DNA from 2 places in the Halobacillus sp. AWH4_228 genome. Region 2 is predicted to be linked to the other one. Evidence: a T-box and tRNA genes for the amino acid it is inferred to sense, from the RefSeq annotation. Region 2 holds a T-box; the other holds one or more tRNA genes.
The links. A T-box is a leader RNA that pairs with one kind of tRNA and senses whether it is charged. The one in region 2 lies ahead of leuS (leucine--tRNA ligase), so its partner is inferred to be a tRNA-Leu.

Region 1 (11,353 bases), 2.4 Mb from region 2:
TGTTTTTGGTAAACAGTCGCTTGGGCCTTTTCACTGCGGCTCCTCGGCAGAGGAGCACCCCTTCTCCCGAAGTTACGGGGTCATTTTGCCGAGTTCCTTAACGAGAGTTCTCCCGCTCACCTTAGGATACTCTCCTCGCCTACCTGTGTCGGTTTGCGGTACGGGCACCTCTTTCCTCATTAGAGGCTTTTCTTGGCAGTGTGAAATCAGGAGCTTCGGTACTATAGTTCCCTCCCCATCACAGCTTGACGTTGCCGGACGGATTTGCCTATTCCGACCGTCTCACTGCTTGGACGTGCACATCCAATGGCACGCTCTCCCTATCCTCCTGCGTCCCCCCGTCATTCAAACGGAAAGAAGGTGGTACAGGAATATCAACCTGTTGTCCATCGCCTACGCCTTTCGGCCTCGGCTTAGGTCCCGACTAACCCTGAGAGGACGAGCCTTCCTCAGGAAACCTTAGGCATTCGGTGAAAGAGATTCTCACTCTTTTTTCGCTACTCATACCGGCATTCTCACTTCTAAGCGCTCCACCAGTCCTTACGGTCTGACTTCGCAGCACTTAGAACGCTCTCCTACCACTGATCATAAGATCAATCCGCAGCTTCGGTGGTGTGTTTAGCCCCGGTACATTTTCGGCGCAGAGTCACTCGACCAGTGAGCTATTACGCACTCTTTGAATGATGGCTGCTTCTAAGCCAACATCCTGGTTGTCTAAGCAACTCCACATCCTTTTCCACTTAACACACACTTTGGGACCTTAGCTGGCGGTCTGGGCTGTTTCCCTCTCGACCATGAACCTTATCACCCACGGTCTGACTCCCAGAACAAAGTCTATGGCATTCGGAGTTTGACTGAATTCGGTAACCCGATAGGGGCCCCTCGTCCAATCAGTGCTCTACCTCCATGACTTTCTATTCTGAGGCTAGCCCTAAAGCTATTTCGGAGAGAACCAGCTATCTCCGTGTTCGATTGGCATTTCACCCCTACCCACACCTCATCCCCGTAATTTTCAACTTACGTGGGTTCGGGCCTCCAGTCAGTGTTACCTGACCTTCACCCTGGACATGGGTAGATCACACGGTTTCGGGTCTACGACCGCATACTCACTCGCCCTGTTCAGACTCGCTTTCGCTGCGGCTCCGCTTCTGCTGCTTAACCTCGCATACGGTCGTAACTCGCCGGTTCATTCTACAAAAGGCACGCCGTCACCCATTAACGGGCTCCGACTACTTGTAGGCACACGGTTTCAGGTTCTATTTCACTCCCCTTCCGGGGTGCTTTTCACCTTTCCCTCACGGTACTGGTTCACTATCGGTTACTAGGGAGTATTTAGCCTTGGGAGATGGTCCTCCCGGATTCCGACGGAATTCCTCGTGTTCCGCCGTACTCAGGATCCACTCCGGAGAGAGGAAGATTTCGACTACAGGGCTGTTACCCTCTTCGGCTGATCTTTCCAGATCGATTCGTCTATCTTCCTCCTTGATAACTCCAAAGGAGTGTCCTACAACCCCAGAAAGCAAGCTTTCTGGTTTGGGCTGATTCCGTTTCGCTCGCCGCTACTTGGGAAATCGCGTTTGCTTTCTCTTCCTCCGGGTACTTAGATGTTTCAGTTCCCCGGGTCTGCCTTCCTATACCTATGTATTCAGTATAGGATACTGTCCCATTACGAACAGTGGGTTTCCCCATTCGGAAATCTCCGGGTCAAAGCCTGCTTACGGCTCGCCGGAGCATATCGGTGTTAGTCCCGTCCTTCATCGGCTCCTAGTACCAAGGCATCCACCGTGCGCCCTTATTCACTTAACTATCTTCGTGAAAAGACGTTTATATATATCAATTAGATGTCTTGTCATCATGATCTCATCGCTAGATGAGTCATAATTCCTTATCCAGTTTTCAAGGTTCACAAATTTGAAAGATGCTTTGATCTCTCAAAACTGAACAACCAACACAGTACGTTTCCGTAATATCCTTAGAAAGGAGGTGATCCAGCCGCACCTTCCGATACGGCTACCTTGTTACGACTTCACCCCAATCATTGGCCCCACCTTCGGCGGCTGGCTCCAAAAAGGTTACCTCACCGACTTCGGGTGTTGCCAACTCTCGTGGTGTGACGGGCGGTGTGTACAAGGCCCGGGAACGTATTCACCGCGGCATGCTGATCCGCGATTACTAGCGATTCCGGCTTCATGCAGGCGAGTTGCAGCCTGCAATCCGAACTGAGAATGGTTTTATGGGATTTGCTACACCTCGCGGCTTCGCTGCCCTTTGTACCATCCATTGTAGCACGTGTGTAGCCCAGGTCATAAGGGGCATGATGATTTGACGTCATCCCCGCCTTCCTCCGGTTTGTCACCGGCAGTCACCTTAGAGTGCCCAACTGAATGCTGGCAACTAAGATTAGGGGTTGCGCTCGTTGCGGGACTTAACCCAACATCTCACGACACGAGCTGACGACAACCATGCACCACCTGTCACTTGGTCCCCGAAGGGAAATCCCTATCTCTAGGGAGGTCCAAGGATGTCAAGACCTGGTAAGGTTCTTCGCGTTGCTTCGAATTAAACCACATGCTCCACCGCTTGTGCGGGCCCCCGTCAATTCCTTTGAGTTTCAGCCTTGCGGCCGTACTCCCCAGGCGGAGTGCTTAATGCGTTAACTTCAGCACTAAGGGGTGGAAGCCCCCTAACACCTAGCACTCATCGTTTACGGCGTGGACTACCAGGGTATCTAATCCTGTTTGCTACCCACGCTTTCGCACCTCAGCGTCAGAAACAGACCAGAGAGTCGCCTTCGCCACTGGTGTTCCTCCACATATCTACGCATTTCACCGCTACACGTGGAATTCCACTCTCCTCTTCTGTCCTCAAGTTCCCCAGTTTCCAATGACCCTCCACGGTTGAGCCGTGGGCTTTCACATCAGACTTAAGGAACCGCCTGCGCGCGCTTTACGCCCAATAATTCCGGACAACGCTTGCCCCCTACGTATTACCGCGGCTGCTGGCACGTAGTTAGCCGGGGCTTCCTCGTCAGGTACCGTCAAGGTACCGCTCTATTCGCACGGTACTTGTTCTTCCCTGACAACAGAACTTTACGATCCGAAGACCTTCATCGTTCACGCGGCGTTGCTCCGTCAGACTTTCGTCCATTGCGGAAGATTCCCTACTGCTGCCTCCCGTAGGAGTCTGGGCCGTGTCTCAGTCCCAGTGTGGCCGATCACCCTCTCAGGTCGGCTACGCATCGTTGCCTTGGTGAGCCGTTACCTCACCAACTAGCTAATGCGCCGCGGGCCCATCTGTAAGTGATAGCGAGAAGCCATCTTTCAACTCATCTTCATGCGAAGAAAAGTATTACCCGGCATTAGCCCCGGTTTCCCGGGGTTATTCCGATCTTACAGGCAGGTTGCCCACGTGTTACTCACCCGTCCGCCGCTCGTTCCACGAGTTTCACCCCGAAGGGATCCACTCGCTTCCCGCGCTCGACTTGCATGTATTAGGCACGCCGCCAGCGTTCGTCCTGAGCCAGGATCAAACTCTCCATAAAAGTAGTTTGACTTGCTCATCTGCACACCGAATGTGCTTGTTTCAAATTCCTTCATTAAAGAAGAAATGTTTTGACGTACTGGTTGGTTCGTTCAGTTTTCAAAGATCAAGTAATGGTGGGCCTGAGTGGACTTGAACCACCGACCTCACGCTTATCAGGCGTGCGCTCTAACCAACTGAGCTACAGGCCCCAATGGTGATTGAATAATGGAGCGGGTGAAGGGAATCGAACCCTCATCATCAGCTTGGAAGGCTGAGGTTTTACCACTAAACTACACCCGCATATATCATGTTGTATTTCTCGATGGTCGGGAAGACAGGATTCGAACCTGCGACCCCTTGGTCCCAAACCAAGTGCTCTACCAAGCTGAGCTACTTCCCGTTAAAATGGCGCGCCCGAGAGGAGTCGAACCCCTAACCTTCTGATCCGTAGTCAGACGCTCTATCCAATTGAGCTACGGGCGCATTTTATAATAGCTTTGCGTTGAAAGCGACTTTTCTATCTTAACACGTTTCCGTGTCGATTGCAACAACTTTTTTAAAGAAATTAGTTGGTGCGGTCGAGAGGACTTGAACCTCCACGGGATTAACTCCCACTAGGCCCTCAACCTAGCGCGTCTGCCGATTCCGCCACGACCGCAGCATTATTATAATGGAATGCTGATCATGGTAATTAAAGTGCGGGTGGAGGGACTTGAACCCCCACGCCGTGAAGCACTAGATCCTAAATCTAGCGTGTCTGCCAATTCCACCACACCCGCAAATAAATGGTGAGCCATGAAGGATTCGAACCTTCGACCCTCTGATTAAAAGTCAGATGCTCTACCAGCTGAGCTAATGGCTCTAAAGAAAGGAATCTATTACACTTGAAAATGATTTGTTCTTTTTAAAAGCACAAGAACCATCATACATCTTATTGATAATGTTGTCAACCCTTTTTCGAAGAAAAAATGGCTGGGCCAGCTGGATTCGAACCAGCGCATGACGGTACCAAAAACCGTTGCCTTACCGCTTGGCTATGGCCCAAAGATAATGGCGGTCCGGACGGGACTCGAACCCGCGACCTCCTGCGTGACAGGCAGGCATTCTAACCAACTGAACTACCGGACCCCTTAAAGGGTGATGCAAAGTGACCCGTACGGGATTCGAACCCGTGATACCGCCGTGAAAGGGCGGTGTCTTAACCACTTGACCAACGGGCCATTAAGAAAATGGCGGAGAAGGAGGGATTTGAACCCTCGCGCCGCTTACGCGACCTACACCCTTAGCAGGGGCGCCTCTTCAGCCACTTGAGTACTTCTCCGTAATGGCTCCAACGGTAGGATTCGAACCTACGACCGATCGGTTAACAGCCGATTGCTCTACCACTGAGCTACGTTGGAATAATGTCTCATTTCGTGCCGCTCGTTTATCGGCGACGTTTAATATCTTATAACATCCTGCCTGCAATGTCAAACCCTTTTTCGTGAAAAATTGTAGTTTCTTACGTTTTTTTGGGTTGTTTTGTTAAGGCTTATTTAATTTAACATGTGAGAAGTCGTTCGTCAACACAATTTTTACTTCTTTTTTAAACGGCCTTTACATTTTCCGCAGTGATACTTTTTCGTATCCACCTTCCTCTTCCGCTGATAAGTCTGACCGCACTGGACACACTCATAATGGTGGAACCCTTTCTTCTTTTCAGAAGGCAGCTGCGCGCAGAATCTCGGAGAGTCTGTTTTATGTAAAAGATCTTTGAATTCAGGATCACCATGTCCAAAGCCTTTCCCTTCTATATGAAGGTGATAGTGGCAGAGTTCATGTTTGATAATCCCTTCTAATTCAGCACCATCCAATTCTACAACATACTTCGGATTGATTTCAATGGTTCTTTTTGAAGGAATGTACCGCCCGCCTGTCGTTCGAAGACGAGAATTGAAGTATACATCATCCACAAATGGTTTGTCAAAATGTTTTTTGGATAATTGGTCCGTCCATGCTTCCAGCTGTTGTTGTGTCAAAGACTGCACAAGCACACCTCCCCTGTTCTGTGCATACTGTATCATACGTATTTAAAAAGAGGAACAGAAAGGAGCTGTCCGTCATGCCTTCCTGGCTGCAAGTACAGATGGAGCGTGCTTTCTTCAATAAAGATAAGTATCAGATCAAGCTGCTTAATCAGTGCTGGTACTATTATCAGCACCTCTATAAATAGAAATACCCGGAAGCCGCAGCTCCCAGGTATCCCTTTACGATTGAGGAATCATGGTCAAAGCAATCCTCTGCTTCTGGACATCCACCTTGTCCACCCATACTGTTACAACATCTCCAACAGAGACCATGTCCATCGGATGTTTGACGAATTTGTCAGCCAGTTTGGATATATGGACAAGCCCGTCCTGTTTTACTCCGATATCGACGAACGCACCGAAATCAACCACGTTACGAACGGTTCCTTCCAGTTCCATTCCCTCTTCCAAATCCTCCATGGAAAGGACGTTCGTCTTGAGCAGTGGCTTAGGAAGATCGTCACGTGGGTCACGGCCCGGCTGGATCAATGCCTTTTGAATATCTGTCAGCGTCAGCGTACCAATGCCGAATTCTTCCGAAGCGGCATTCAAGTCCATCTGCTTCAGCTTTTCACCCAATTGTCCATCCCCGAGGTCCTTACTTGTAAATCCAAGATTCTGAAGCAGCTTCCTTGTCGCCTGATAACTTTCCGGGTGGATCGACGTACGGTCGAGCGGTTCTTCTCCGTCCAGTACCCGGAGAAATCCGATACTCTGTTCGAACGTTTTCGCTCCGAGCCTTGGAATGTCCTTCAATTCTCTGCGTTTCGTAAACTTCCCGAGTTCCTCCCGCTTCTTCACGATGTTATTAGCCACCGTTTTACTCAAGCCGGATACATATTGAAGCAGGGAAGCAGAGGCTGTATTCACGTTTACTCCGACTTGGTTGACGGCCGTTTCTACAACAAACGTCAGGGACTCGTTCAATTTCTTCTGGGTAACATCATGCTGATACTGCCCGACGCCGATGGATTTAGGATCGATTTTCACCAGTTCCGCGAGTGGATCCTGGATTCGGCGGGCAATCGATACCGCGCTTCTTTCTTCGACTTGAAAATCCGGGAACTCTTCCCTGGCCAGCTTGGATGCTGAATACACACTGGCTCCCGCTTCGTTCACAATCATATAGGAAGCTTTCCAACTGTGCTTCTGGATCATATCACTAATGAACTGCTCTGTTTCTCGAGAGGCGGTTCCATTTCCAATGGCGATGAGCTCCATGTTGTACTGTTCCATCAATGACAGGAGTTTCTTTTCTGCGCCTTTGGTATCTTTTTTAGGTGCGGTTGGATAAATGACTCCGATATCGAGCACTTTTCCTGTTTCATCGATAACCGCAAGCTTACAGCCCGTACGGTATGCCGGATCAACTCCAAGTACAACCTTGCCTTTAAGCGGAGGCTGTAGCAGGAGGCTTCGCAGGTTGCTCGAAAACACATCAATCGCCTGCTCCTCAGCCACTTCGGAAAGAGAATTGCGGATCTCTCTTTCCACAGAAGGTTGAATGAGTCGTTTGTAGCTGTCCTGGATCGCGTCTGTCAGGATTCCTCTGAGTTCTCCGCCTGTTCCCCGCTTCACGACTTCTTTTTCCAGATACTGCGTAATACTGTCCTCAGGCGGTTGGACAGAAACCTTGATGATCCCTTCCTTCTCCCCACGGTTCATGGCCAGCACACGGTGGGAGGCGATGGAACGGACGGGCTCCTGGTAGTCGTAGTACATCTCAAAGACACCTTTTTCATCCTTGGCCTTGTCCTTCTCTGAAGAAGCGATGGTGCCTTTCTCATGCGTCTGCTTACGAATTCTTTCCCTGAATGCTGCGTCCTCTGATATCCATTCCGCCAGAATGTCATTCACACCTGCACGCACGTCTTCAACAGCCGGCAGCTCCTGTTCTTCGGAAATGTACGTCTGCGCCTCTGCTTCAAAGCCGAAAGATTCCTGCGCCCATACTTTAAGGGCCAGAGGTTCAAGCCCCTTTTCTTTCGCCACTGTGGCACGCGTCCTCCTTTTTTGCTTGTAAGGACGGTAAAGATCCTCCACCTTTTGGAGTTTTTCTGCTTTTTCTATGTCGGCTTTCAATTCATCCGTTAGTTTCCCCTGCTCATCGATCAAGCGAACGACTTCCTCTTTACGCTCAGCAAGGTTGACGGCATAATTCCACTGATCTTCAATGGTTTTAATTTGAACTTCATCAAGACCACCGGTCATCTCCTTACGATAACGGGCGATGAACGGGACGGTGTTCCCTTCGTTCAGCAGTTGAATCACCTGCTGGATAATTCCTTCTTTCAGCTTCATCTGTCCGGCTACTGACTGAATCAGCTCCGGACTGTTTTTCCAATCACTCAAAAAAAGACCTCCTTCAATGACGTCCCTCTTATTGTAACAAAACAACGAAGCGTTTACCTCGTTGTTCCAGGATGGTTCAACGAATTAAAAAATCCTTATTCCCGGATTCACACCGAAGAATAAGGATTTTTAATGGTAAACTATCGCGATCAGCGTTGTATCATCATCGCGGTTCTGTCCGTACAGATTTTTGTACAAGGACGTAATCTCTTCCGCGTTTCGTACATGTGTGAGCTTTGAAGACAGGCGGCGGTCGTTCACTCCATCAGAGAACATCAAAAAAATCATCCCTTTCTGGATATTTCCGTGAGTAACCCGCAGTGACTTCGAATACCCGGATAAATAACCCGCCAGCGGGATATTCCGGTGGCGTGTACCGTCAGGGTCTACAGTAATGACTCCAATATTCCCGATGGAGGAATACGAATAAGTCATCGCATGGTAATCGATTTTCAAAATACCGAGCACCACCCCGCGTTTGCCGACCAGTACTTCATTGCATTTTTTTACAAGCGCCTCTACAGAAAGAGAAGGATGATCTTCTATGATTTCCATCACAGCTTTCGAAGACTCCCTGGCCATCTCTCCACTGCCGAGGCCATCAGCCAGTGCACAAAGGAACGCATCATCTGTTTCACGGTAAAAATAACTGTCGCCACAGTAATAATTTCCTTTTTTAGCTTTCTGGAAGACAGATAACTCCACCTGTTCGTTCCCCTTTTCCACTAGAACACCTCAACCGATTCCGACTGGAGAGCTTCCCTCAATTTACGCAGCGCCCGCCTTTGCAGCCGGGATACGTGCATCTGGGAAATGCCCAGCCGCTCACCTGTATCTTTCTGACTCATGTTTTCAAAATACGTGCATTGAAGAATCTCCTGTTCCCGTTCACTCAAGATCGGCAGCACCTTTTCGAGCAGCATCCGCTGATCGATATTGGAGTATCCTTCATCCTGATTCCCGATAAGATCGAGAATGGTTACAGTACTTCCATCTGAATCCGCTTCGATTTTACGGTCCACGGACAGGGCTTTGTAGCTTTTACCCATTTCCATCGTTTCCAGTACATCCTCTTCAGAGACTTCCAGGTATTCAGCAATCTCGAGGACAGACGGGGAACGCTGCTGGATATTCGTCAGCTCTTCAGCCGCTTTCTTTATCTTCGGCCCAAGTTCCTTAATCCGGCGTGGTACGTGCACACTCCATGTCTTATCCCGGATGAAGCGTTTAATCTCACCGATGATGGTCGGGATCGCGAACGATTCGAATGATTTTCCGAAATCCTTATCATACCTGCGGATCGCTGCCAGCAGGCCGAGCATTCCGACCTGAACGAGATCTTCATGGATCGTACTGTTTTTCGAATATTTACGGGCGATGGACTCTACAAGGTCCTTATAAACAAGGACCACTTTCTCCTGTACAGCCTCATCTTTTGGATTCTCCTGTAAGTAGGCAATCCATTCGTAAATTTCCTCATTGTGGTGTTGTGATCTGGTCGCCATTATGACCCACCCCGGTTTCATGGAGGTATTTCGTCATTAATACAATCACTCCATATTTACTGTTGATTTCGACTTTATCCATTAAGGCATCAATCAAAAACAGGCCAAATCCGCCTTCGCGGAGCTCTTCAATATCACCGTCCTGCTTATAAGGTCCGATGTCTTCTTTCACTTCACCAAGATTGAAGCTTCCGCCGTGATCGGCCACCATCACCTCGAGCCTGTCCTGATACACGCCGAAACCGATGGTGATTTCTCCTTCACCCGTTTCTTTGTAGGCATGTTTGACGGCGTTGGTGATCGCTTCTGAAATCGCCACTTTCAAATCTTCAATATCTTCATAGGAAAAGCCCATGCGGTTGGCAATCCCGGACGTGCTCAAACGCACGACTCCGATATATTCCGCTTTTGCAGGCACCTTCACTTCAACAAAATCAAATGGTTCCATCATTACATTCCACCTTGCACTGTAGAATCGATGTTCATAATTTCAGTCAGGCCGGTAATCTTGAACAGACGGTAGACACGGTCCTGCATATGAACGAGACGGAGCGTGCTGTCATGTTCTTTCGTCGCTTTCAAGGCACTGATAAAGACACCCAGTCCTGTGGAATCCATATAATTCACGTCTTGAAGGTTCACTTCAACGACATCCTGTTCCTTCGTCAATGGAAGAAGCGTCTCTTTAAGCTGAGGTGCCGTGAATGCATCGACTTCACCGCCGAGCATCACGTTCGCCACGCCGTCATTCTTTGTTACATCTATCGATAAATTCATAAATATCCCTCCCGTGTTGCTGAAAAGTAACCTAAATAGCCAATACCCGGATCGATAAAACGTTAAACATTCCTTCTGAGAATGATCAACGTGAAATCATCACGCAGGTGGAAGTCCTGCAGGCGTTCAAAGTGCTTGTACACCTGGTCGACGATGCCCTGTGCCGGCAGATGAGAATACTGCTTGATAACGTGCAGCACTTCTTCCTGCTCGATAAAACGGTCCCCCGTCCGGCATTCTGTCACACCATCGGTCAAAAGGACGATCATATCGCCTTTTTCCACCTGTTTCTCATACTGGGTGTAGGTGATTTCAGGAGATACACCGAGAACAAGGCCCGGAGCATCGATTTCTTCAAATTCGTCCTTATCCTTATGATAATAAAAGCCCGGCTCATGACCGGCAGAAGCATAAGTAAACGTATGATTGTTGTTATTATACAAGCCATAGAACATCGTAATGAACATGCTTGCATCCACATTGCGTTCCACAACCCGGTTCAAGCTGCCCAGAATGACACTTGGATCAGTCTGCATCTCAGAGAAGCTGTCCATGGAATATTTGATCATGGACATGCATAAAGCGGCCGGCACGCCTTTTCCGATGACGTCAGCCACCGCAATACCCAGGCCGCCTTTGTTGTCGTGGACAAAGTGGTGATAGTCACCGTTCATCTGTTTCGCCGGTACACTGAGCGCCCCGACGTCCAGCTCATCAATGTCCGGCTTCACCGTAGACAACAGTGTTTTCTGCATATTGGCCGCAACCGAAATTTCGGATTTCAGCTCCAGCTGCTTTTCACGCAGCGTTTGATACTCCTGATAGGCGAGACCATAGGAAATCATGGTTTCCAAAAGGAAATTCATCGATGTCTGTATATATTCCGGCATATCCGGGTATATTTCCTGTAATGATTGAATATGCACGTTAATAATTTCTTCTGGTGATATATTCTGCTGCATCGAGTATTTACTGAACTGCTCTGCCTGATACAGAGCCTGCTCATCTTTCGTAGTAATATACTCCTGCAGCAGCTCTTTGTAATTCTCCAAGTCGAGTTTCAATGTACTCATCGTTTATACCTCCTCTAACGGAGCCATTTCACAACCTTGATTTCCGTACCTTCCCCTA
Region 2 (19,019 bases):
GAATCATTATCTCTTCTTATATAGATGACACCCGGTCGTGGACCGGGTGTTTTTTTCTTATTCTCGAACTTAGAGGTTTGTTATATTCATCAAATACTCCAGTTCCTCATCCGTCAGCTCACGGTATTCTCCAAGCTCCAGCTCTTCATCAAGAACCAGTTCCCCCATTTTAATCCGCTGCAGGTATACAACCTTCTTTCCTACAGCTTCGAACATCCGCTTTACCTGATGGAATTTGCCTTCGGTAATCGTCAGTTCGATTTCCGAAAATTCATCAGAAGAAAGAATGACCAGCTCCCCCGGTTTCGTATGATAGCCGTCATCCAGCGTGACCCCTGAAGCGAATTTTTCCACATCGCTCTCAGTGACTTTCCCTTCTATACGGGCAAAGTAGGTTTTTCCCACGTCTTTTTTCGGAGAAGTCAGCCGGTGGTTCAGCTGACCGTCGTTCGTGATCAGGAGCAGGCCTTCTGTATCCTTATCGAGTCTCCCGACAGGAAACGGTTCAAAGACGATATCCTCCGGCTGGAGAATATCGATCACTGTTGTCTCATGCGGATCTTCGGTAGCGGATATTAAATCCCCCGGCTTGTTCATCATTAGATAGATAAATTCCCGGTACTCCACTTCGTCGCCCATAACCGTCACTAAGTCTTCCTTGGGATCCACATGGGTTTTCGGGCTTTTTTCCGGTTCGCCGTTGATGCGGACATGGCCGCTCTTCAAAAGGCCTTTCACCTCTTTACGAGTTCCATAGCCCATATTGGCAAGCAGTTTATCAATTCTCAATCCTATTCCTCCTTAGCTGCGCTTCAAAAACTTATCCAGCACACGGACTCTTCCGCCCAGTACATGTTCAAGCAGTGTCGTCTTGTAGGCCGTCCACAAGTAGACGATTCCGCCGGCCCCTATACTGATGATCAATACGATCAAAGCATCCAGACGGTTTTCAGTGGGTTCAAATACAAAACCGAGCAGCCATTTGACTAGAAGTACCGTTACGGCCATGACTGCTGTCAGAATGACGACAAGCAGCGTACGCTTCAGCAGCTGCTTATAAGAAAAGTCGATGGTCGTAAAAATACGCCAGAAGTTCAGGCTGACAGCTGCAGCCACACCGATACCTGTCGCTAAAATCGCGCCTTTGGCGCCAAGCATCTGGATAAGCCACCAATTTAAGCTGAGCTTCAGCAGGATTCCTGTTCCGAGACTGACAACAGCGAAATTTTGTTTATTCACCCCTTGAAGAATCGAAGAAGTGACCGTATATAAGGCCAGGAACAGCCCTACTGGTGCATACCACCTGAGAAGATCTCCGCGGTATTCTATCTCATCCACGCCATAAAACGTTCCATACGCTTCCCACGCAACGACAGATAAGCCGGCGACAGCAGGAATGATCAGCAGCGCGACAATCTGGAGGGCCTGGTTGATCTGTTTGTTCAAACGGTCCATCTCATTTTTCGTAAACGCCTGTGTAATCGCAGGCAGCAGCGCCAGGGATAAACCAAGGCCGAGCGTAACCGGAATCATAATCAATTTATGACTTAGAAAATTTATGATGGAAAAAGCATTGTTATATTCAGCGCCTGAGGCCTTAATCGCTTTTTCCAAAGTAAACTGGTCGACCAGCTGGTATAAAGGCGTAGCAATCCCGACCAGAATGAAAGGACCGGCATAGGTGAACAATTCCTTGAACATTTCCTTATTGGACAATCCGTACGTATATTCCTGAGCCTGAATTTGATTTTCCAGGAAAGGTTTACGCTTTCTCCAATACACGTACAGAACGATACAGGAAGCAATTCCTCCGATAAAAGCGGCAAACGTTGCAAAACCGACCGCCTGATGGACAGGGCCGCCCAGCACCTGGACAATAACAAAAGCAGAAGCCAGAAGAAAAACAATCCGGACAATTTGTTCAACGACCTGTGATACGGCCGTAGGGGCCATAGACTCATGTCCCTGGAAGAAGCCTCGTGTAATACTCATCGGCGGTATTACGAGCAAGGCGAAACTGACCATCTGAATGACCATCGTCGCATGACCAAGGCGGTCAGAATCCGAGCCGATTGTCCATATGGCTACCTGTTCAGCTGAGAAGTACAGCATTAAAAACGCGATGACTCCTGTGATGGACATCAGGGTCATCCCCGCTTTCAGCATCCGCTGACCGGTCTCGTAATCACCAAGCGAGTTGTATTTGGACACAAACTTGGAAACAGCGACAGGAACACCCATGCTCGATAAGCTGAGCAGAATGCTGTAGGGAACATAAGCAATGGAAAATAGGTCGGTCCCGTCTGTTCCCACCATATTTTCAAACGGAACCGTATAAATCATTCCCAGGAACTTGGATAGGAAAGTTCCTGCAGTCAATAACAAGGTACCTTTAAGTATTTTTGACATAATTCGCTTTTCACCTTCAATTTTATTGTAGAATCGACCTCATCTATTTTATCATAGATAGAGGATAAACAAGGAACGATGAGATAAGAAAGGGACGACATTTATGAATTACCATGTAACCGTCATCGGCGGAGGGCCTTCAGGGCTTATGGCAGCCATCGCTGCTGCTGAACAGGGTGTAAGTACGCTCTTGATTGAAAAAGGAAAAAAGCTGGGCACCAAGCTTGCCATCTCCGGAGGCGGGCGCTGCAATGTTACGAACCGCCTTCCAGAAGAGGAAGTCATCAAGCATGTACCAGGAAACGGAAAGTTCCTATACAGTCCATTTTCTGTTTTTAACAATTACGATATCATTGACTTCTTTGAGGGGCTTGGAGTCGCGCTCAAAGAAGAAGACCACGGCCGGATGTTTCCGGTCAGTAATAAGGCGAAGGATGTTGTCCAGGCCCTTCTGAACCGGATGGATGAATTGAATATCGAAGTAAGAAAAGAAACGCCTGTGGATGCCATTCATTACGGAGAAAACGAACACGAGATCATTTTGAAGTCCAAAGAGAAGATACAAACGAATGCTGTAGTCATTGCGGCCGGCGGGAAAGCTGTCCCGCATACCGGATCTACCGGAGATGGCTATGCATGGGCGAAGAAAGCAGGACATACGATTACAAAGCTGTTTCCGACAGAAGTGCCTCTGCTGTCAAACGACACTGTAATTAAACAAAAGACTCTTCAGGGACTTTCTCTGCGGGGTGTGAACGTATCGGTATTAAATCCGAAAGGCAGAAAGATCATCACCCACCGGATGGATATGCTGTTCACTCACTTCGGTCTTTCCGGGCCTGCTGTTTTACGCTGCTCTCAATATGTCGTGAAAGAGCTGATGAAAGGCCACTCACCTGTGCAGGTGGAGATTGATGCTCTTCCTGACCAGCATGAACAATCCCTGCACGATGAGCTTCAGAAAACGATGAAAGACCAGCCCAAAAAAGCTTTTCGGAATGTAGTCAAGGGGATGGTTCCTGAACGTCTGCTCGACTATGTTCTGGATCAGTCCGAAATCGATCGTGAGGATAAAGCGGCGAACTTGTCCAATCAGCAGCTCCACCAATTCGTTCAACTGCTGAAACACTTTACCGTTCACGTACACGATTCCCAGCCGATCGAAAAAGCTTTCGTAACAGGTGGCGGTGTTTCTATCAAGGAAATCGTCCCGAATACCATGCAGTCGAAATTCATGCCGGGACTTTATTTCTGTGGAGAAGTTCTGGACATTCACGGATATACCGGCGGATACAATATTACCTCAGCAATGGTCACCGGCCGTGTAGCGGGCATGCACGCAGCATGGGAAGCGATGGCATGACAAAAAAGTCGAGAAAGGGTCAGCCCTTTCTCGACTTTCTTTGTTTATATTCTGTTTCCCGGCCAAGCTCACGGTTGATCAACAGCTGCATTTCCTCACGGTTCTCCGGCATGATAACCGGATCCTCCTCATGCCAATCCACCATATAAATAATATAGAAACGCCGTATCCTTCTGAAATATACGGTTGAATGTGGAAACGTATCGAAATATCCGCGGACCATTTTCCTACGTGAATAACTCCATCTCGTCAGTTGTATGATGATCACCCCGAACATATATTCTCATCATCAGTATAACGAGGAATCTATGAAAATTCAACCGGAATTACCAAATAAAAACCAGTCCTAAAAACGAGAATAAGAGACTGCTGAAGAGGTAAAGATATCCATAGGCCTGCAGCCGGTCCCACCTGTTCGTCAAACCGAAAACACCTGCAATAGCCAGCCATACGATCATAGCCACAAAAATCATGTGCTGGATTTCTCCAATATCTTCTTTCAGAGAAACAAGATAAAACCCAAGAGGGAGAAGCAGCAGAAGAACGGCATACTTCCAATTCCAAAATGTATTGCGTTTTCTTTCAAATTGAACCATTTCAAACGCTCCTTCATTCCTTATGTATACATCTTCCCGCCTATATTTTACCACACTTTAATAGATTCATGGATGGATCATATCCCTATCCAATAGTCTCTGTTATTGCTTGGTGTTGTTATTTAACATGTGAGCTCCTATCCCCCCTTTCTGTCATGGGATTTGTAGGAGGCGACCGGGAATGACTCCCTTTCCGTAGGGTACCGTGAGCCGCGGAAAGCGGACGGTTTTCCCTGCCATCCCATGCTCTGAGTAAACAACGGACCCCTAATTCCAGACGGAAACGATTTAGTAATCGTTTAAAATATCAACAACCGACTTTAACAGAGCTATTCAATAAAAAACACCCGGTCAGGAACCGGGTGTTTTTCATGAATTAAAAGTCTACATCTTTACCATAGTAAGCAGCGATGAACAATTGTTTCATCTGCTCTACAGAAGTTTCACGAGGGTTCGTTCCAGTACATGGATCTTCTACAGCATTGGCAGCCATTTGATCGACATGTTCTTTAAACAACTCTTCTTCTACACCAAAGTCTTTCAGTGTATTTGGTACATCCATCTCTTTATTCAGATTGCGTACCCATTCAATCAGACGATCTACGAGTTCTTCATCTGTCTGTCCGGAAAGGCCGATCCGGCGGGCAAGAGCTGCATAGCGGTCTTCCACTACACTGCGGTTGAATTGAATGACATATGGAAGATAAATCGCGTTCGCACAGCCGTGTGGAACACCAAAGGTCGGTCCACTCTTATGCGCCAGGCTGTGAACGTTCCCGAGAACAGCATTTGCAAAAGCCATGCCTGCCATCGCTTGAGCGTAATGAACTTTTTCACGGGAATCCTGGTTGTCTTTGTAAGAAGCCAGGAGATGCTGATCCAATGTCTCCAACGCCTCAATGGACAAAGCGTCAGTGAAGGTCGTCCTCGGTTTCGCCACATAAGCTTCAATGCTGTGTGTTACAGCATCCATACCACTATAGGCGGTCACGTGCTTCGGCATCGATTCAACCATAACCGGGTCAATGACAGCAAGGTCTGGTGTCAGGTCAAAATCAGCCAGCGGATATTTCACCCCTGTTTCTGATTCTGTAATGACAGAGAGGTTGGAAATCTCTGACGCTGTACCACTTGTTGTCGGGATTCCGATAAATTTCGCTTTCCCTCTTAGAGCCGGCAGATTAAATGGCTCCATTGCGTCCTGGAAGCTGAGTTCCGGGTGTTCATAGAAAATCCAGAAGGCTTTGGCAGCATCCATTGGGGACCCGCCTCCGATACCAATGATCCAGTCCGGCTCATAGTTTTTCACTTCTTCCAGATGATTGTTAACTAAGTCCGTAGACGGCTCTTCTGTAATACCTTCAATGACTTTCGTTTCTATATCCGCTTTAGACAAATGTTGTTTAATCGTATCCAGATTTCCATTTTCTTTTACTGAGCCTCCGCCAATAACAAGGAGTGCCCGCTTACCTTTGATCTCCTGAAGGATTTCAAGAGCATTTTCACCAAAGTATATATCGCGTGGAATTGTAAATCGATTCATGTTCAATACCTCCAAACTAGATTTGAACTCACAGAGGGAACATAACCGTTTACCTGCTATGTTAAACACAGCAGCAGGCTTATGGAACAAATTCGTGACCAAAGACTCGGTTTCCCCACTGTAAAACCAGTCCTTTAGACACGCTTCTTTATTTCTTCATAAGAGAACAGCAATCTATAAATCATCATTAGAAAACATAAAAAACCCTTCAGGATAATCCTGAAGGGTTCGTGTGACGTGGCAGCGTCCTACTCTCACGGGGGTAAACCCGACTACCATCGGCGCTGAAGAGCTTAACTACTGTGTTCGGCATGGGAACAGGTGTGACCTCTCCGCCTTCACCACCACATCAATATAAAGTTTGAGGTAAACCCTCAAAACCAGATAAGGAAACAACTATTGATTAAAACACGATTCACGAAGTTCAGTCCGGCTGCAGCTCCTAAATCCTCGCTGTTCTAAGCAAACATTCTTCAAGACTGAAAAACACAGTCTTTACGAATGTTTGCTTAGCCAGTCGGATTTGACCAGTCGCTTTCGCCTTCTTCATATAGATAAGTCATCGATCCATTAGTATCCGTCAGCTCCACGTGTCACCACGCTTCCACCTCGGACCTATCAACCTCATCGTCTCTGAGGGATCTTATCTGCTCGAAGCAGAGGGAAATCTCATCTCAAGGGGGGCTTCATGCTTAGATGCTTTCAGCACTTATCCCGACCACACGTAGCTACCCAGCGATGCTCCTGGCGGAACAACTGGTACACCAGCGGTGTGTCCATCCCGGTCCTCTCGTACTAAGGACAGCTCCTTTCAAATTTCCAACGCCCACGACGGATAGGGACCGAACTGTCTCACGACGTTCTGAACCCAGCTCGCGTACCGCTTTAATGGGCGAACAGCCCAACCCTTGGGACCGACTACAGCCCCAGGATGCGATGAGCCGACATCGAGGTGCCAAACCTCCCCGTCGATGTGGACTCTTGGGGGAGATAAGCCTGTTATCCCCGGGGTAGCTTTTATCCGTTGAGCGACGGCCCTTCCATACGGTACCGCCGGATCACTAAGCCCGACTTTCGTCCCTGCTCGACTTGTAGGTCTCGCAGTCAAGCTCCCTTGTGCCTTTACACTCTGCGAATGATTTCCAACCATTCTGAGGGAACCTTTGGGCGCCTCCGTTACTCTTTAGGAGGCGACCGCCCCAGTCAAACTGCCCACCTGACACTGTCTCCGGACCGGATTACGGTCCTGGGTTAGAATGTCCGTACAGCAAGGGTAGTATCCCACCAGCGCCTCCACCGAAGCTGGCGCTCCGGTTTCCAAGGCTCCTACCTATCCTGTACAAGCTGTACCAACATTCAATATCAGGCTGCAGTAAAGCTCCACGGGGTCTTTCCGTCCTGTCGCGGGTAATGTGCATCTTCACACATAGTATAATTTCACCGGGTCTCTCGTTGAGACAGTGCCCAAGTCGTTGCACCTTTCGTGCGGGTCGGAACTTACCCGACAAGGAATTTCGCTACCTTAGGACCGTTATAGTTACGGCCGCCGTTTACTGGGGCTTCGGTTCAACGCTTCGCATAAGCTAACGCATCCCCTTAACCTTCCAGCACCGGGCAGGTGTCAGCCCCTATACTTCGCCTTACGGCTTCGCAGAGACCTGTGTTTTTGGTAAACAGTCGCTTGGGCCTTTTCACTGCGGCTCCTCGGCAGAGGAGCACCCCTTCTCCCGAAGTTACGGAGTCATTTTGCCGAGTTCCTTAACGAGAGTTCTCCCGCTCACCTTAGGATACTCTCCTCGCCTACCTGTGTCGGTTTGCGGTACGGGCACCTCTTTCCTCATTAGAGGCTTTTCTTGGCAGTGTGAAATCAGGAGCTTCGGTACTATAGTTCCCTCCCCATCACAGCTTGACGTTGCCGGACGGATTTGCCTATTCCGACCGTCTCACTGCTTGGACGTGCACATCCAATGGCACGCTCTCCTTATCCTCCTGCGTCCCCCCGTCATTCAAACGGAAAGGAGGTGGTACAGGAATATCAACCTGTTGTCCATCGCCTACGCCTTTCGGCCTCGGCTTAGGTCCCGACTAACCCTGAGAGGACGAGCCTTCCTCAGGAAACCTTAGGCATTCGGTGAAAGAGATTCTCACTCTTTTTTCGCTACTCATACCGGCATTCTCACTTCTAAGCGCTCCACCAGTCCTTACGGTCTGACTTCGCAGCACTTAGAACGCTCTCCTACCACTGATCATAAGATCAATCCGCAGCTTCGGTGGTGTGTTTAGCCCCGGTACATTTTCGGCGCAGAGTCACTCGACCAGTGAGCTATTACGCACTCTTTGAATGATGGCTGCTTCTAAGCCAACATCCTGGTTGTCTAAGCAACTCCACATCCTTTTCCACTTAACACACACTTTGGGACCTTAGCTGGCGGTCTGGGCTGTTTCCCTCTCGACCATGAACCTTATCACCCACGGTCTGACTCCCAGAACAAAGTCTATGGCATTCGGAGTTTGACTGAATTCGGTAACCCGATAGGGGCCCCTCGTCCAATCAGTGCTCTACCTCCATGACTTTCTATTCTGAGGCTAGCCCTAAAGCTATTTCGGAGAGAACCAGCTATCTCCGTGTTCGATTGGCATTTCACCCCTACCCACACCTCATCCCCGTAATTTTCAACTTACGTGGGTTCGGGCCTCCAGTCAGTGTTACCTGACCTTCACCCTGGACATGGGTAGATCACACGGTTTCGGGTCTACGACCGCATACTCACTCGCCCTGTTCAGACTCGCTTTCGCTGCGGCTCCGCTTCTGCTGCTTAACCTCGCATACGGTCGTAACTCGCCGGTTCATTCTACAAAAGGCACGCCGTCACCCATTAACGGGCTCCGACTACTTGTAGGCACACGGTTTCAGGTTCTATTTCACTCCCCTTCCGGGGTGCTTTTCACCTTTCCCTCACGGTACTGGTTCACTATCGGTTACTAGGGAGTATTTAGCCTTGGGAGATGGTCCTCCCGGATTCCGACGGAATTCCTCGTGTTCCGCCGTACTCAGGATCCACTCCGGAGAGAGGAAGATTTCGACTACAGGGCTGTTACCCTCTTCGGCTGATCTTTCCAGATCGATTCGTCTATCTTCCTCCTTGATAACTCCAAAGGAGTGTCCTACAACCCCAGAAAGCAAGCTTTCTGGTTTGGGCTGATTCCGTTTCGCTCGCCGCTACTTGGGAAATCGCGTTTGCTTTCTCTTCCTCCGGGTACTTAGATGTTTCAGTTCCCCGGGTCTGCCTTCCTATACCTATGTATTCAGTATAGGATACTGTCCCATTACGAACAGTGGGTTTCCCCATTCGGAAATCTCCGGGTCAAAGCCTGCTTACGGCTCGCCGGAGCATATCGGTGTTAGTCCCGTCCTTCATCGGCTCCTAGTACCAAGGCATCCACCGTGCGCCCTTATTCACTTAACTATCTTCGTGAAAAGACGTTTATATAAATCAATTAGATGTCTTGTCATCATGATCTCATCGCTAGATGAGTCATAATTCCTTATCCAGTTTTCAAGGTTCACAAATTTGAAAGATGCTTTGATCTCTCAAAACTGAACAACCAACACAGTACGTTTCCGTAATATCCTTAGAAAGGAGGTGATCCAGCCGCACCTTCCGATACGGCTACCTTGTTACGACTTCACCCCAATCATTGGCCCCACCTTCGGCGGCTGGCTCCAAAAAGGTTACCTCACCGACTTCGGGTGTTGCCAACTCTCGTGGTGTGACGGGCGGTGTGTACAAGGCCCGGGAACGTATTCACCGCGGCATGCTGATCCGCGATTACTAGCGATTCCGGCTTCATGCAGGCGAGTTGCAGCCTGCAATCCGAACTGAGAATGGTTTTATGGGATTTGCTACACCTCGCGGCTTCGCTGCCCTTTGTACCATCCATTGTAGCACGTGTGTAGCCCAGGTCATAAGGGGCATGATGATTTGACGTCATCCCCGCCTTCCTCCGGTTTGTCACCGGCAGTCACCTTAGAGTGCCCAACTGAATGCTGGCAACTAAGATTAGGGGTTGCGCTCGTTGCGGGACTTAACCCAACATCTCACGACACGAGCTGACGACAACCATGCACCACCTGTCACTTGGTCCCCGAAGGGAAATCCCTATCTCTAGGGAGGTCCAAGGATGTCAAGACCTGGTAAGGTTCTTCGCGTTGCTTCGAATTAAACCACATGCTCCACCGCTTGTGCGGGCCCCCGTCAATTCCTTTGAGTTTCAGCCTTGCGGCCGTACTCCCCAGGCGGAGTGCTTAATGCGTTAACTTCAGCACTAAGGGGTGGAAGCCCCCTAACACCTAGCACTCATCGTTTACGGCGTGGACTACCAGGGTATCTAATCCTGTTTGCTACCCACGCTTTCGCACCTCAGCGTCAGAAACAGACCAGAGAGTCGCCTTCGCCACTGGTGTTCCTCCACATATCTACGCATTTCACCGCTACACGTGGAATTCCACTCTCCTCTTCTGTCCTCAAGTTCCCCAGTTTCCAATGACCCTCCACGGTTGAGCCGTGGGCTTTCACATCAGACTTAAGGAACCGCCTGCGCGCGCTTTACGCCCAATAATTCCGGACAACGCTTGCCCCCTACGTATTACCGCGGCTGCTGGCACGTAGTTAGCCGGGGCTTCCTCGTCAGGTACCGTCAAGGTACCGCTCTATTCGCACGGTACTTGTTCTTCCCTGACAACAGAACTTTACGATCCGAAGACCTTCATCGTTCACGCGGCGTTGCTCCGTCAGACTTTCGTCCATTGCGGAAGATTCCCTACTGCTGCCTCCCGTAGGAGTCTGGGCCGTGTCTCAGTCCCAGTGTGGCCGATCACCCTCTCAGGTCGGCTACGCATCGTTGCCTTGGTGAGCCGTTACCTCACCAACTAGCTAATGCGCCGCGGGCCCATCTGTAAGTGATAGCGAGAAGCCATCTTTCAACTTATCTTCATGCGAAGAAAAGTATTACCCGGCATTAGCCCCGGTTTCCCGGGGTTATTCCGATCTTACAGGCAGGTTGCCCACGTGTTACTCACCCGTCCGCCGCTCGTTCCACGAGCTTCACCCCGAAGGGATCCACTCGCTTCCCGCGCTCGACTTGCATGTATTAGGCACGCCGCCAGCGTTCGTCCTGAGCCAGGATCAAACTCTCCATAAAAGTAGTTTGACTTGCTCATCTGCACACCGAATGTGCTTGTTTCAAATTTCTTCATTAAAGAAGAAACGTTTTGACGTACTGGTTGGTTCGTTCAGTTTTCAAAGATCAAATACTGCCTATCCGACAGTAATCAAATTCTAGCATAACTACTCTTATTTCGTCAATAGCATTTACTAGATTTTGTTGATTTTTTTACGTTGCTGCTAGTTTCTCTGAAGCAACGTTTACTATATTACATGTTATACACCGTTACGTCAATAGAATGATAGATATCTTTATCAACTTTTTATATTCAACTATTATCATGGTTTTCCTGTATGGATATGATCCCGACAGTTAAAAAAATGAGTCTCTTCTAGTGTCGAAGAGACTCATTCAGGCTGCAAGTAATAGACGGCCTTTCCTTTTTTCTTTCTGATCATACGTGCGGCCATCCGTGCGGCCCGTTTATTGTCGGAAATGACCAGGATATCTTTTGTGCAGTCAAATCGTTCCTTTAAAGCCCGGGACAAATAATTTAACGGAATGTTCTCAGCTCCAGGATAAGGGGAACGGTGGGCGATGATGTAATCCCTGATATCAATCACACAGACGTTATCCTCTGAATAAGACTGTTCGAAATAAGACTTCAGAGATGATCTCCGTTTATAGTAGAACAGGGTGGTCAGGAATATTATTATGGCCGATCCATATACGAATTCCATTGTTCTCACAACCCTTTCAGGATTAAAAGACGAGTTCTCCGTCCCATTTCAACATGCCGCCTTCCATATTCGATACATTGGAGAAGCCTTTTTCCTTCATAAATTCTGATGCGTTCATGCTTCTGCGGCCGGAGCGGCAGACCATCACATAGGATTCATCTTTTGGAAGCTGATCTACGGACTGCGGGATGTCGCTTAGTTTAATGTGTCTGGCCCCAGGAATCATACCTTGAGCCACTTCATCATCTTCCCTGACATCTATGACTTTAATATCTTCATTATTGTTCAGTTTGTTTTCGACTTCTTGTGGTGTTATTTCTTTAATTTGGTTCACGATAACCCCTCCAATTGTATTGATCCATGTTCATTTTAATCCATCATATTTCAAAGTCAAGACATCTGTTCAAGAGGTGGTTTCCTACATAAAAAGAGCGCCACAGGCATTTTACCCAGCGGCACTCTTTCTAAAACAATCAGTTGGCTACAATATTCACAAGTTTCCCAGGCACTGCAATGACTTTACGCACTGTTTTTCCGTTCAACCACTCCTGAACGTCCTCATTTTCCAGCGCCTGCTTTTCAAGATCCTCTTTGGAGGCCTCCGCAGGTACCATCATTTTCGCTCTTACTTTACCCATGACCTGAACGACAATCTCTACTTCATCTTCGACAAGTTTGGATTCATCGAAAGAAGGCCAGGGCTGATAAGTAATGGTTTCCTCATGTCCAAGCTTTTCCCATAGTTCTTCTGCAATGTGAGGAGCAACAGGGGAAAGCAGCTGGACGAATCCTTCAGCATAGGCTTTAGGAATCGTATCGGCCTTATAGGCTTCATTAATGAACACCATCATCTGTGAAATGCCTGTATTGAAACGCAGTTCCTCAAAGTTTTCCGTCACTTTTTTCACTGTCTCATGGTAGACCTTCTCTAAAGAATGGCCGGATTGTTCCGGTTGAATAGAACTTGTCAGCTCACCGTCCGGCATGAACAATCTCCATACACGATCAAGGAAGCGACGGGCACCGTCAAGACCGTTTGTCGACCAGGCAATAGATGCTTCCAATGGTCCCATGAACATTTCATAAAGGCGCAGTGTATCCGCCCCGTGTGAATAGACGATATCATCAGGGTTCACAACGTTCCCTTTGGATTTACTCATTTTCTCGTTATTCTCTCCAAGAATCATCCCCTGGTTGAACAGTTTTTGGAACGGTTCTTTTGTTGGGACAACACCTGCATCATATAGAACCTTGTGCCAGAAACGAGCATAAAGAAGGTGAAGAACGGCATGTTCAGCCCCACCGATGTATACGTCGACAGGAAGCCACTTCTTCAAGGCTTCATAATCTGCAAATGTTTCTGAATTGGTCGGATCAATATAACGAAGGTAATACCAGCAGCTTCCTGCCCACTGCGGCATAGTATTTGTTTCTCTGCGGCCCTTCATCCCTGTTTCAGGATCCACAACGTTTACCCAGTCATCAATATTAGCCAGCGGGGATTCCCCGGTCCCCGACGGTTTGATTTCTGTTGTTTTCGGCAGTTCAATAGGAAGATCCGCTTCTTTTACCGGTGTGATGGATCCGTCTTCCCAGTGGATGACAGGGATCGGCTCACCCCAGTAACGCTGGCGGCTGAACAACCAGTCACGCAGGCGGTATGTCGTCTGCTTCTTACCACGGCCGTTTTCCTCAAGCCATTGAATGGCTTTTTGAATGGCTTCTTCTTTTTGAAGGCCATCAAGGAAGTCGGAATTGATGTGAGGTCCATCTTCTGTATAAGCCGCTTCCTCTACATTCCCGCCTTCAACGACGGGGATGATAGGAAGACCGAAAGCCTGGGCGAATTCATAATCCCGCTCATCATGAGCCGGTACCGCCATGATTGCTCCGCTTCCATAGCTCATAAGTACGTAGTCAGCCACCCATACCGGAAGTTTTTCACCATTGATCGGGTTGACGGCATAGGCTCCGGTAAATACTCCGGTTTTATCCTTCGCTAGATCTGTCCGCTCAAGGTCGCTCTTGTTTTTCGCTTTTTCAATATAAGCGGCTGCCGCTTCTTTTTGTTCCCCTGTCACGATTTCATCGACTAATGGGTGCTCAGGGGCAAGAACAGCGTAAGTAGCCCCGAACAATGTGTCCGGACGCGTTGTAAATACATCAAAGGTAAGCTCTGTACCGTCCAGGGCAAAGGTGACTTCCGCCCCTTCGGATTTACCGATCCAGTTGCGCTGCATATCTTTAATACTTTCCGGCCAGTCCAGCTCTTCCAGATCATCCAGAAGACGATCCGCATATGCCGTGATTTTGAGCATCCATTGTTTCATCGGCCGGCGCTCAACAGGGTGACCTCCGCGCTCACTCTTTCCATCAATGACTTCTTCATTGGCCAGAACCGTACCCAGCGCAGGGCACCAGTTTACAGCGACTTCATCGATATACGCGAGCCCTTTTTCATAAAGCTTCAGGAAGATCCACTGTGTCCACTTGTAGTAATCCGGGTCCGTCGTATTGACTTCACGGTCCCAGTCATAGGAAAAACCCAGCTCCTGGATTTGACGACGGAAGTTATCAATATTCTGCTTTGTGAATTCTTCCGGATCATTTCCTGTATCCAGTGCATACTGTTCTGCCGGAAGACCAAAGGCATCCCAGCCGATCGGATGAAGAACTTCATATCCCTGCATCCGCTTCATACGGGAAAGGATATCTGTTGCTGTGTAACCTTCCGGGTGTCCCACGTGCAGACCTGCTCCGGACGGATACGGGAACATATCCAATGCGTAAAATTTCTGTTTGTCTGATTGACTGTCTGTTTTGAACGTTTTTTCGTTCAACCAGTGATTCTGCCACTTTTTCTCTATCGTTTTATGATCAAAAGCCACTTCATTTCCTCCTTTATCTCTCTCGAAAAAAATATAAAAAAGCCCCTCATCCCAAATGGGACGAGAGGCTTGATTCCCGCGGTACCACCCAAATTAACACAACTTATGTGTTCAACTCGACATCTGTAACGGCGATGAAACCGGCAGAAACTACTTTACGTTCACTTCTGCGACATCCAAGGCGAGTTCAGGACAATTAAGGACAGCTTTCACCAGCCGCTGCCTCTCTGGTACTTAATCAGAACCTTACTACTCCTTTTCCACGTCATCATATATATTCGTATCTTAATGAAAGGGCAGACCTTTGTCAAGCGCTTCTCTGTTCACCCCTGCCATTCATGCTACAATAGAATGGAATCTATTGTTTGGAGGCACAGCATGATTTTAAATAAAATACTGGACCAGGCTCACGCTCTTATGAAAAAGGCCGTCCATGAAGGCGGCGCTGTCATTGACGGGACGTGCGGCAACGGTCACGACACCTTATTCTTATCCAACCTCGTCGGCAACGATGGTCACGTCTACGCTTTTGACATCCAGGAACAGGCCGTCGAAAACACCAGGGCACGTTTGAAAGAGCACGAAGTACTGGAAAGGGCCACGGTCATTCATGACTCTCATACCCACATTGAGGAGCACCTGCAGGAGGAGCATAAAGGCATGATCCAGGCGGCTATCTATAATCTAGGATACCTGCCTGGCAGTGATAAACGCATCATCACAAAACCGAATGACACCATTACATCCATCGAAAACGTTTTGAAATCGTTAAAGAAAGGCGGCCTTGTCGTCCTTGTTGTCTATCACGGACACCCGGGAGGAAAAGAGGAAAAGGAAGCCGTCCTCCGTTATGTCTCCTCACTGGATCATAAGGACTATGAAGTTCTTAACTACAGCTTCATTAACAAGGATCGGACCCCTCCCTTTATTATCGCCATCGAGAAAAACGTATAAAACAAGCCTGGCAGTTTTAACTTCTGCCAGGCTTTAATTTATGGTACATTTTCGTATTGAAATAAAAGAACGCCGTTTTCCGGCCGCTGATTTTCAGCATATCCTTCACAAAGCTTCTTGCATTGGACAACCGCCTGACTTTCCTGTCGGCCAGATACATCCCAACGAGGCCTTTGTGGATCATTTGATGAAAGGACCGGTCCGGAAGCTTCTGAACCTCTTCATCTGTCCTGCGCACAAAGTATTCAAATCTCCCTTTCATCTGTTCCTGATGGTCATAATAGGAACAGAAGTTGAGATCTCCTTCCCGTTCATCCTCTTCCTGATCAATATAATAGTCAAGAAGAATATGAAGCCCCTGCATAAACGGAAAATAACTGTCCTCCACATTACGGGCCAGGTCCTCATCCATTTTGTTCCCCAGCGCATAGGAAACGAGGCAGAATATGCCCAAGGTGGATCCGGTGCAGGCGGAAAATTCATACCATTTCAATTCCGGCCAGTCGGTCTGGTGATGTTCGAACCACTGCTGCAGTCTCGGAATCCTTTCCTCTTCGATCACGTGCTTATGTACTTGAAGGTCGCAGTACAAACGCCCAAGCTTCAGTGCCCGCTCATGGACAATCTGATAATTGTCAGCCTGACTCAGCACATCCTGGCAGGTTTTCACAAGCTCATGAAGGTACCCGCCGTCATCCTTCTCTTCCCTGTATTTATAATAGTCGCGGCACGGATTCCCAGGGGTTAATGCATCGGCCATCGACAAGTGGAGCCTTTCAAAATCATCAGGATCCATGGAGGTGCTCCGATCACATAAATTATCGAGATAATCACTGATCGTCTGATAAGCGACAATAAAGCGGACAGCAAGATCCGGGCGGTCACCGGAAAGCACGGAATAAACCGCCCCACCTTCGCAATGGAACGTTTTATCCTTGATACTGGCCTGGGCCTGCGTTCTTAATTCTTCATCAGGGATTCGGGAGGCAGCATCTTTCCAATAGGCTAGTTCTTTATGTACTCGCGGAAACACATTCCGATACACTTCGTAAAGCAGATGGACAGCATTGCTTGGAACGGACTCCTTCAAGGGTGGACACTCCTAACGTTCATTTATTATGTTGCTCAAAAAAGATCGTGTATGGTGATAGACCTGGTCATTTTCCGGTTCATTAAAAATCTCATGGTAAAGACCCGGCCACAGCTTATAACTTTTTTCACTGGTATCGACATGATTGAACCATTCTTTTGTGCGTGCCGGATCCACTAAAAGGTCTTCCTCTGCCTGCATCACTAAAAGAGGCACATCAGGAAAACGGCTGACTTGTTGAAACGCCCGGATTCCCGCCTTTTGAAACTCACGGTACCACCGCACCGATACTTTATCAATGACAAGCGGATCCTGACGGAATTCTTCAACCTTGATTTGGTTTCTAGTTACATTTTCGGGATTCTGTCCCGCTTTCATACGCAGCGAAGGGGTAAAAACATTCAATAGATAGGAAAAAGCCTCCAGCGGGCGGGCCGTTTTATTCCGGATCTGTACAGCAGGAGAAGATAAAATCACACCATCCAGCTGCGGCTGCTTTTCCTCCATAAAACGAATCACAGCCAACCCCCCCATGCTGTGGCCGAGAAGGAAAATTTTTTTATCCGGATCCGCCTGCTCATACCAGCTTTGAATGGTTTCAACGTAATCACCAAACGAACGGATATGACCTTTCTTCCCATCAGACAACCCCTGCCCCGGCAGGTCTCCATAAATCACCGAAAAACCGTCCTGACGGAAACGATCAGCAAGTTCCTTATACCTTCCCATATGCTCAAAAGCGCCATGGACGAGAATGATGGTTGCACGATCACGGGCCGATTCCAGTTTTTCCACAGCCGATCCCTCTTTTCATTTGATATACTGATGTTACTCATATTATAAGGGGGCTTCGTATGATTTGCGAATATAAAGGAAAACGACCTCTCATCCACCCATCAGCTTTTACAGCAGAAGATGCCGTCATTACCGGGGATGTTGTCATAGAAGAGAACGCAAGCATCTGGTTTAAGACGGTCATCCGCGGCGATGTCTCATCGGTACATATCGGTAAGAACACAAATGTCCAGGATCTGAGCATGCTGCACCAAAGCCCTGACCAGCCTCTCATACTGGAAGACGGCGTTACGGTCGGGCACCAGGTTACCCTGCATTCTGCACACATTAAACAGGACGCTTTGATCGGCATGGGATCCATGATTCTGGATGGCGCTGTCATAGGGGAGCGGGCCTTTATCGGAGCAGGAAGCCTTGTTCCGCCCGGAAAAGAAATCCCTCCGGATACACTGGCCTTCGGACGGCCGGCCAAGGTGATCCGTTCCTTAACAGAAGAGGATTACAAGGAAATGGACCGGATCCGGAAATCGTATGTCGCAAAAGGGCAGTACTATAAGAACCTTCGGGGCTGAAATGCTTTTCAGCTCGATGCCTGCATGATCAGAAGACATACAGAGGGAAGTGGATAGCCGTATCAAATCAATGCGTACTCTGCCGTTAGTGCAACTCGTGAAAATAAAAAAAGCTGTTTCCTCCAACAAGGAAACAGCTTTTTTTTATTGAAAACGACCGCTGAGCTCTTCCGCTTTATCCGTACGTTCCCATGGAAACTCAACATCTGTCCGTCCAAAATGGCCGTAGGCAGACGTATCACGGTAAATAGGTTTACGAAGATCGAGCATTTTAATGATTCCAGCAGGACGGAGGTCAAACAAGTCACGCACAGCGTCCACCAGCTTTTCTTCCGACACTTTGCCGGACCCGCTGGTATTGATGGAAATGGAAACCGGCTGGGCCACCCCGATTGCATAGGCGAGCTGGACTTCCACTGTATCCGCAAGACCTGCAGCTACGATGTTTTTCGCAACATAACGAGCCGCGTATGCAGCAGAACGGTCCACTTTGGTCGCATCCTTCCCACTGAAGGCACCACCACCGTGACGCGCATATCCACCGTACGTATCTACGATGATCTTACGTCCTGTTAAACCGGCGTCCCCTTGAGGACCTCCGATTACAAAACGCCCGGTCGGATTGATAAAGTATTTGGTTTCATCATCAATATAGCCTTCCGGTACAACGGGCCCGATCACCTGCTCTTTCAAATCCTTCTGGATCTGTTCGAGCGTGACTTCTTCAGCGTGCTGCGTCGAAATAACAATCGTATCCACGCGGACCGGCTGATCATTTTCATCATATTCAATCGTTACCTGCGTCTTGCCGTCAGGACGAAGGTAATCGAGTGTTCCGTCTTTGCGGACATCAGAAAGACGCTTGGAAAGTTTGTGGGCAAGAGAAATAGGCAGCGGCATCAA

Region 1: it has a tRNA-Leu gene. The T-box ahead of leuS (leucine--tRNA ligase) is inferred to sense a tRNA for this amino acid. The anticodon was not compared.

Annotation. Positions count from the first base shown of each region.
Region 1 is NZ_JBSWTE010000001.1:3,705,053-3,716,405, forward strand. It holds rRNA gene ACXADP_RS19035 (23S ribosomal RNA) at 1-1,806, opposite strand, end outside; rRNA gene ACXADP_RS19040 (16S ribosomal RNA) at 1,977-3,541, opposite strand; tRNA gene ACXADP_RS19045 (tRNA-Ile) at 3,655-3,731, opposite strand; tRNA gene ACXADP_RS19050 (tRNA-Gly) at 3,749-3,822, opposite strand; tRNA gene ACXADP_RS19055 (tRNA-Pro) at 3,846-3,922, opposite strand; tRNA gene ACXADP_RS19060 (tRNA-Arg) at 3,929-4,005, opposite strand; tRNA gene ACXADP_RS19065 (tRNA-Leu) at 4,093-4,180, opposite strand; tRNA gene ACXADP_RS19070 (tRNA-Leu) at 4,220-4,301, opposite strand; tRNA gene ACXADP_RS19075 (tRNA-Lys) at 4,309-4,384, opposite strand; tRNA gene ACXADP_RS19080 (tRNA-Gln) at 4,492-4,566, opposite strand; tRNA gene ACXADP_RS19085 (tRNA-Asp) at 4,574-4,650, opposite strand; tRNA gene ACXADP_RS19090 (tRNA-Glu) at 4,671-4,742, opposite strand; tRNA gene ACXADP_RS19095 (tRNA-Ser) at 4,753-4,843, opposite strand; tRNA gene ACXADP_RS19100 (tRNA-Asn) at 4,848-4,922, opposite strand; gene ACXADP_RS19105 (SprT family protein) at 5,097-5,549, opposite strand; gene cmpA (cortex morphogenetic protein CmpA) at 5,624-5,734, shown strand; gene ACXADP_RS19115 (Tex family protein) at 5,769-7,940, opposite strand; gene ACXADP_RS19120 (SpoIIE family protein phosphatase) at 8,070-8,666, opposite strand; gene sigB (RNA polymerase sigma factor SigB) at 8,666-9,445, opposite strand; gene rsbW (anti-sigma B factor RsbW) at 9,417-9,893, opposite strand; gene ACXADP_RS19135 (STAS domain-containing protein) at 9,896-10,222, opposite strand; gene ACXADP_RS19140 (SpoIIE family protein phosphatase) at 10,285-11,295, opposite strand; gene ACXADP_RS19145 (anti-sigma regulatory factor) at 11,310-11,353, opposite strand, start outside.
Region 2 is NZ_JBSWTE010000001.1:1,321,199-1,340,217, reverse strand. It holds gene ACXADP_RS06605 (pseudouridine synthase) at 70-789, opposite strand; gene ACXADP_RS06600 (putative polysaccharide biosynthesis protein) at 802-2,409, opposite strand; gene ACXADP_RS06595 (BaiN/RdsA family NAD(P)/FAD-dependent oxidoreductase) at 2,513-3,772, shown strand; gene ACXADP_RS06590 (hypothetical protein) at 4,099-4,368, opposite strand; gene ACXADP_RS06585 (iron-containing alcohol dehydrogenase) at 4,745-5,911, opposite strand; rRNA gene rrf (5S ribosomal RNA) at 6,147-6,260, opposite strand; rRNA gene ACXADP_RS06575 (23S ribosomal RNA) at 6,462-9,378, opposite strand; rRNA gene ACXADP_RS06570 (16S ribosomal RNA) at 9,549-11,113, opposite strand; gene ACXADP_RS06565 (rhodanese-like domain-containing protein) at 11,485-11,817, opposite strand; gene ACXADP_RS06560 (rhodanese-like domain-containing protein) at 11,840-12,151, opposite strand; gene leuS (leucine--tRNA ligase) at 12,291-14,705, opposite strand; T-box leader at 14,759-14,977, opposite strand; gene mnmM (tRNA 5-(aminomethyl)-2-thiouridylate-methyltransferase MnmM) at 14,994-15,659, shown strand; gene ACXADP_RS06545 (tetraprenyl-beta-curcumene synthase family protein) at 15,676-16,749, opposite strand; gene ACXADP_RS06540 (lysophospholipase) at 16,762-17,544, opposite strand; gene ACXADP_RS06535 (gamma carbonic anhydrase) at 17,604-18,116, shown strand; gene metK (methionine adenosyltransferase) at 18,261-19,019, opposite strand, start outside.